Linked DNA regions of Salinarimonas sp.. The protein of the gene in region 1 interacts with the protein of each later gene in a pairwise test. Links are inferred from orthologs where the notes say so. Each region holds a gene or a part of one and is shown in the gene's direction. Other genes may lie near its edges. The genes, in order: ABL310_RS06850 and ABL310_RS22655.

Region 1 (3,095 bases):
GATCAGGATCCCGGCCCGGTCGCCGTAGGGCGCGAGCGCCGCCTCGGCCTCGGCCACCAGCCGGTCGCATTCGGCGCGCGCCGCTTCCAGGCCGAGGAGGTCGACGAGCGTGCCCTTGCCCTTCTCCGCGTCCTTGCCCACGGCCTTGCCCAGCGCCTCCGCCGTCGCCTCGCGGTCGAGGATGTCGTCGGCGATTTGGAAGGCGGCGCCGAGCGCGCGGCCGTAGGCCAGCAGGCGCGCCCTGTCCTGCGCCGGCGCCTGCGCCGCCACCGCGCCGGCCTCCGCCGACCAGGCGAGGAGCGCGCCGGTCTTCATCGCCTGAAGGCGGCGGATGTCGACCTCGCCCAGCGTGCGCGGGCCGTAGCGCCCCTCGGCGGCGAGGTCGAGCAATTGCCCTCCGACCATGCCGGCGAGCCCCGCGGCGCGGGCGAGGCCGGCGGCGAGCGACGCGCAGACGCCCGCCGGAACGCCCTCCCCCGCCTCCGCCGCGACCTCGAAGGCGAGCGTCAGCAGCGCGTCGCCGGCGAGGATCGCGGTCGCCTCGTCGTAGGCGACGTGAACGGTCGGCTTGCCGCGGCGCAGGTCGTCGTCGTCCATGGCCGGGAGGTCGTCGTGGACCAGGGAATAGCAGTGCACGAGCTCGACCGAGAGCCCTGCGCGCCAGGCGGCCTCGCCCTCGCAGCCGAGCAGGCGCGCGGACTCCACCGCGAGGAAGGGCCGCAGGCGCTTGCCGCCGGCGAGCGCCGCGTGGCGCATCGCCGCCATCAGCCGGTCGGGCCGCGCGATCTCGCCGTCCCGCGGCGCGTCGGCGAGGAGCGCGTCGAGCCGGCGCTCCACCTCTGCGGCGACCGCGCGCAGGCGCGCCTCGAAGGACAGGGGTTCGTACGGCATCGGGGAGCAACCTCGGTGAGACGTCGGACGCCCGCTTGCCGCAGCCGCGTTCCCGGGTCAAGTACGGGGCGGGGGCGCAGGCTGCGGGAATCAGATGGCTCAGCGCATCGAGACGGACGAGACCGGGCGGACGCCCCGGCGGGGGCTGCTCCGCCGGCTCGGGCGCTGGCTCTTCGCCATCGCCTGGCGCGGGGCGCTGGCGCTCGCCGTCGTGCTGGTCCTCCTGACGCTGATCGGCAGCGCGATCACCCCCGTCTCGACCCTGATGATCGGCCGCTGGGCGACGCTCCAGCCGGTGAACCGCACGGTCGTGCCGCTCGAGGCGATCTCGCCCCACGTGCCGCGCATGGTCGTCGCCTCGGAGGACGCCCGCTTCTGCCGCCATGCGGGGGTCGACTTCGACGAGCTGTTCAAGGTGATCGAGGCGGGGGCCGAGCGCGGGGCTTCCACCATACCCATGCAGACGGCGAAGAACGTCTTTCTCTGGCCGGAGCGCTCCTATCTCCGCAAGGCGATCGAGATCCCGCTCGCCCTGTGGATCGACCTCGTCTGGGGCAAGAGGCGACTCGTCGAGGTCTACCTGAACGTCGCCGAATGGGGCGAGGGCGTCTTCGGCATCGAGGCGGCGGCGCGGGCGCATTTCGGCAAGAGCGCCGCCGAGCTGACCCGCCGCGAGGCCGCGCTCCTCGCCACGGCGCTGCCGAACCCGCGCGGGCGCGATCCCGGCGCGCCGGCGGCGGGGCACCGCCGGCTGGCGGAGAACCTGATGGCGCGCGAGCGCGGCTCGGGCGACATCCTCGGGTGCCTCGCGGACGAGAGCGGCGCCTGAGCGACCCGCTCAGCCGATGCGCGCGCCCCCGCGGTAGCGCGAGAACCGCTCGAGCCGGCTCTCGCCGAAGAGGACGACGTCGTATTCCTCGTCCGCCACCCCCGGCACCTCCATGCCCGGCGAGCCGATGGGCATGCCCGGAACCGAGAGGCCGTGCGCCTGCGGCCGCTCGGCGAGGAGCCGCTTGACGGCCTCGGCCGGCACGTGCCCCTCGAGGACGTAGCCGTCGACCGTCGCGGTGTGGCACGAGCCGAGCATCTGCGGCACGCCGAGCCGCTGCTTGACCGGCCCCATGTCGGAGGTCTCGTTGACGGTCAGAGAAAACCCGGCCGCTCGCATGTGGTCGACCCAGGCCCCGCAGCAGCCGCAATCGGGGTCCTTCCAGACGACGACCTCCGGCAGGCTCTGCGCGCGCGCCGGCGTGAATGCGGCCAGCGGCGCCGCCGCGAGCCCGGCCAGGAAGGCGCGACGGTGCATCGCGACGGTCATGGGCGTGTCTCCTTTCACCGAGGGGGCCGCGCAGGGCGCGACGTCGAGCGAGGCGCGGCGGCGCGGACGAAGGAGCCGCGCGTCCCCTCCCCTGCCCGCCGCGCCGCCGCGCTCAGATCGTGAAGCTCACCCCGCAGCCGCAGCTCGCCTGGGCCTGGGGGTTCTCGATCTTGAAGGACTGGCCGATCAGGTCGTCGACGAAATCGATCACCGCGCCGTCCATGTATTGCAGGGAGATCTCGTCGATGAGCACGCCCGCCCCGTCGCGCTCGACGACGATGTCGTCCTCCTGCCGGGCGGCGTCGATGTCGAAGGCGTACTGGAAGCCGGAGCAGCCGCCGCCCTGAACGGAGACGCGGAGCATCGAACCCGGCGCCTCGGACTTCATGATCTCGCTGATGCGCTTCGCAGCGCGCGGCGTGAGCTCGATACCGGCCATTCTCGATACGCCCTCGACCTTGCCAAATCGGTTTCTCGAAATGTAAGTCGGGAGCGGTCGGTCCGCAACGGGGAGAGGTCATGCGCTCGGGCGGCGAGAGATGGCGCGCTGCTTACGCCTGCGATCCGGGCGCGAGCCGCGGCCGGCAGCATGGCGCCGGCGCCTCGCCGACGCGCTCAGAGTTCCAGCGCGACCGCGACCGCATCATCCACTCCACCGCCTTCCGCCGGCTCAAGCACAAGACGCAGGTCTTCGTCTTCCACGAGGGCGATCATTTCCGCACGCGCCTCACCCACACGATCGAGGTCTCGCAGATCGCTCGCGCGCTGGCGCGCTCGCTCGGCCTCGACGAGGACCTCGCCGAGGCGCTGGCGCTCTCGCACGACCTCGGCCACACGCCCTTCGGGCATACCGGCGAGGACGCGCTCGACGCCCTGATGGCGGCCC
Region 2 (3,262 bases), 3.4 Mb from region 1 along the record:
CCGAGGAGGAGCTCGCCGTCAACCCGCGGGCGCGCTCCGCCAAGCTGCGCGCCGGCGAGCGGCTCGACGCCCCGGCGCAGGCGCCCCTCGCGGCGATCGAGGCGCTCGCCGCGCTCCCGAACGAGACCCGCACGCGAGGCCGGCGATGATCAAGCTCCTGCACGTCGCCGCCATCGCGGGCCTCATCGGCTCGGCCGTGTGGGCCTACTCGATCAAGTACGAGACCATCCGCCAGACCGAGGAGCTCGCCCGGCTCGAGCGCGAGATCGAGCGCGAGCGCGAGATGATCGCGGTGCTGCGCGCGGAATGGGCCTTCCTCAACCGTCCCGACCGGGTCGAGGCGCTGACCGACGCGCACCTGCCCGATGTCGTGCCCTTCGCGGTCGAGCATCTCGCCCGCTTCGAGGACCTGCCGGACCGGCCGCCGGACGCGGACGAGATCGGCGCCAAGCTGCAGGCGCTCGGCCTCGGCGCGCCGACGGCGACGCCGGGCGCGCCCGCCATCACCGGCTCGGTTCCGGCCGCGCCCTCGACGACGCCCTCCACCCGCACGCCCGCGAGGTAGCGCCCCGTGTCGCGCGAGACCCACCACCCCGACGACGAGCCCGCGCCGCAGACCGGCCCCGACAAGCGCCGCCGCGGCTTCTTCGGCCGGCTGTTCAGCCTGCGCGCCGACAAGAGCCGGGCGCGCGTCGCCCTCGTCATGGTCTGCTTCGCCGGCCTGTTCGCGGTCGTCGCCGGCCGCCTGGTCATGCTCGGCGTCCAGCCGGACGTGGAGCGCAGCGCGCGCGGAGCGGCCTCGAGCGAGATCGGCGCGGTGCGCCCGGACATCCTCGACCGCAACGGCGAGATCCTCGCGACCGACATCACCATGGTCTCGGTCTACGCCGAGCCGCGCAACGTCATCGACCCCGACGAGGCGACGGAGCTGCTCACCGCCGTCTTCCCCGATCTCGACGCGACCCGGCTGCGCAACGAGCTCTCGACGAACCGCGGCTTCATCTGGGTCAAGCGCGAGATCACGCCGCGCCAGCAGGCGGAGGTGCACGCCCTCGGCATTCCCGGCGTCGGCTTCCTGCCGGAGAACAAGCGCGTCTATCCCAACGGCGTCGCGGCCGCGCACGTGCTCGGCTTCGCCGACATCGACAACGTCGGCATCGCCGGCATCGAGCAGTGGATCGACGCGCGGGGCCTCGTCCTGAAGGGCGAGGACATCCCGCCCGGCGAGACGCCGGAGCTCGAGCCGGTGCGGCTGTCCATCGACCTGCGCGTCCAGCACGCCCAGCGCGCGGAGCTCGCCGCGGCGATGGAGAAATTCTCCGCCATCGCCGCCGCGGGCCTCGTGCTCGACGTGCGCACCGGCGAGATCGTCAGCCTGGTCTCGCTGCCGGACTTCGACCCGAACGTCCCCACCGACGCCCTCCAGCCCGACCGGATCAACCGGATCAACGTCGGCGTCTACGAGATGGGCTCGGTGATGAAGGCGGTCACCACCGCCCAGGCGCTCGAATCGGGCCGCTTCACCATCAACTCGGTGCTGGACGCCCGCGGCTCGCTGCGCTTCGGCCGCCAGACCATCAGCGACTATCGCGGCGAGAACCGGCCGCTCACCGTGCCTGAGGTGTTCATCCACTCCTCCAACGTCGGCACGGCGCGGATGGCGCTGGCGCTGGGGCCGCAGCACCAGCAGGACTTCCTGCGCGAGCTCGGCCTCCTCGGGCGCCTGCGCACGGAGCTCGCCGAGAGCGCCGCGCCGATCCTGCCGCCGCGCTGGGGCGAGATCAACACCGCCACCATCTCCTTCGGCCACGGCATCGCCGTGCAGCCGCTCGCCGCGAGCATGGCCACGGCCGCGATGGTCAACGGCGGCTATCTGATCCCGCCGACCTTCCTCGCGCGCTCGGAGGACGAGGCGCAGGCGCTCGCCGACCAGGTGATCTCGCGGGAGACGAGCGAGGCCCTGCGCTACGTCATGCGGCTCAACGCCGAGGAGGGCTCGGCCCGCTCGGCCGCCATCGCCGGCTTCTTCGTCGGCGGCAAGACCGGCACGGCGGAGAAGGTGGTCGACGGCCGCTACGCCCGCGACAAGCGGCTCAACACCTTCTTCGCGGTCGCGCCGGCGGACGATCCGCGCTATCTGTTCCTGACCGTCCTGGACGAGCCGAAGGCGCTGCCCGAGACGCACGGCTTCGCGACGTCCGGATGGAACGCCGCCCCGACCACCGGAAAGATCATCGAGCGCGTCGCGCCCATGCTGGACATCCCGCCCCGCTTCGAGCCCCCGGTCGCGCCCTTCCCGGCCATGGCGCGCGCCGGCGCCTGGGGGATCCAGCGGTGAGCGACGCGCGGCTCGGCGATCTTCTCGACGAGACCCCGCCCGAGGCGCGGGACGTCGCGATCGCCGGCGTCGCGGTGGACAGCCGCAAGGTCGCGGCGGGCTTCCTCTTCGTCGCCGTGCCCGGCACCCGGGTCGACGGCATGTCCTTCGTTTCCGCGGCGATCGCCGCGGGCGCGGTCGCGGTCGCGGGCGAGCCGGAGCGGCCCGCCGACCTGCCGGCGCAGGTCGCCTACATCCGCGTAACGGACGCCCGCGCTGCCCTGGCGCAGGCGGCGGCGCGCATGCATCCGCGCCAGCCGGAGACGATCCTCGCCGTCACCGGCACGGCGGGGAAGAGCTCGGTCGCCGATTTCGCCCGCCAGATCGAGGCCGCGCTCGGCCGCGCCTGCGCGAGCCTCGGCACGCTCGGCATCGTCACCGCGTCGGGCGCGACGTACGGCGGGCTGACGACGCCGGATCCGGTGGCGCTGCACGAGACGCTGGAGCGCCTCGCCGCGGACGGGATCACCCATCTCGCCATGGAGGCCTCCTCCCACGGCCTCGACCAGAAGCGCCTCGACGGCGTGCGCCTCACGGCCGCCGCCTTCACCAATCTCGGCCGCGACCATCTCGACTACCATCCGACGATGGAGGCCTATTTCGAGGCGAAGATGCGCCTGTTCCGGGCGCTGCTGCCGCCGGACGCGCCCGCCGTGATCAACGCCGACGGGGACTGGTCGGACCGCGCCGAGGCGGTCGCCCGCGAGACCGGCCGGCGGGTGCTCACCACGGGCGCGAAGGGCGCGGACCTGCGCCTCGTCGCGTCCGCGCGCGCGGGCTTCGCGCAGCGGCTCACGATCGCGCATGCGGGCGGGGAGACCGAGGTCGACTTCCCGCTGATCGGCGACTTCCAGGTCGAGAACGCCCTCGTCGCGGCGGGTCTCG

What was found.
Region 2: the proteins of ABL310_RS06850 (region 1) and ABL310_RS22655 interact in binary tests that used the Escherichia coli proteins (3 or more experiments, as listed by UniProt). The link is inferred for Salinarimonas sp. from one-to-one orthologs.

Annotation. Positions count from the first base shown.
Region 1 is NZ_CP157794.1:1,473,016-1,476,110, reverse strand. Bases 66-2,852 are described here. They hold ABL310_RS06850 (biosynthetic peptidoglycan transglycosylase), read left to right. Parts: upstream 66-985; coding sequence 986-1,720; downstream 1,721-2,852. Other genes in these bases: ABL310_RS06835 (deoxyguanosinetriphosphate triphosphohydrolase), read left to right, coding at 2,729-2,852; erpA (iron-sulfur cluster insertion protein ErpA), read right to left, coding at 2,322-2,648; ABL310_RS06845 (DUF411 domain-containing protein), read right to left, coding at 1,730-2,209; ABL310_RS06855 (polyprenyl synthetase family protein), read right to left, coding at 66-891. Also shown: more of ABL310_RS06855, read right to left, coding at 1-65; more of ABL310_RS06835, read left to right, coding at 2,853-3,095. UniProt on the Escherichia coli protein: Peptidoglycan polymerase that catalyzes glycan chain elongation from lipid-linked precursors. May play a role in peptidoglycan assembly during cell division in collaboration with other cell division proteins.
Region 2 is NZ_CP157794.1:4,883,413-4,886,674, forward strand. The notes cover bases 1-2,954. They hold ABL310_RS22655 (penicillin-binding protein 2), read left to right. Parts: upstream 1-571; coding sequence 572-2,338; downstream 2,339-2,954. Other genes in these bases: rsmH (16S rRNA (cytosine(1402)-N(4))-methyltransferase RsmH), read left to right, coding at 1-149; ABL310_RS22650 (hypothetical protein), read left to right, coding at 146-565; ABL310_RS22660 (UDP-N-acetylmuramoyl-L-alanyl-D-glutamate--2,6-diaminopimelate ligase), read left to right, coding at 2,335-2,954. Outside these bases: more of ABL310_RS22660, read left to right, coding at 2,955-3,262. UniProt on the Escherichia coli protein: Essential cell division protein that catalyzes cross-linking of the peptidoglycan cell wall at the division septum. Required for localization of FtsN.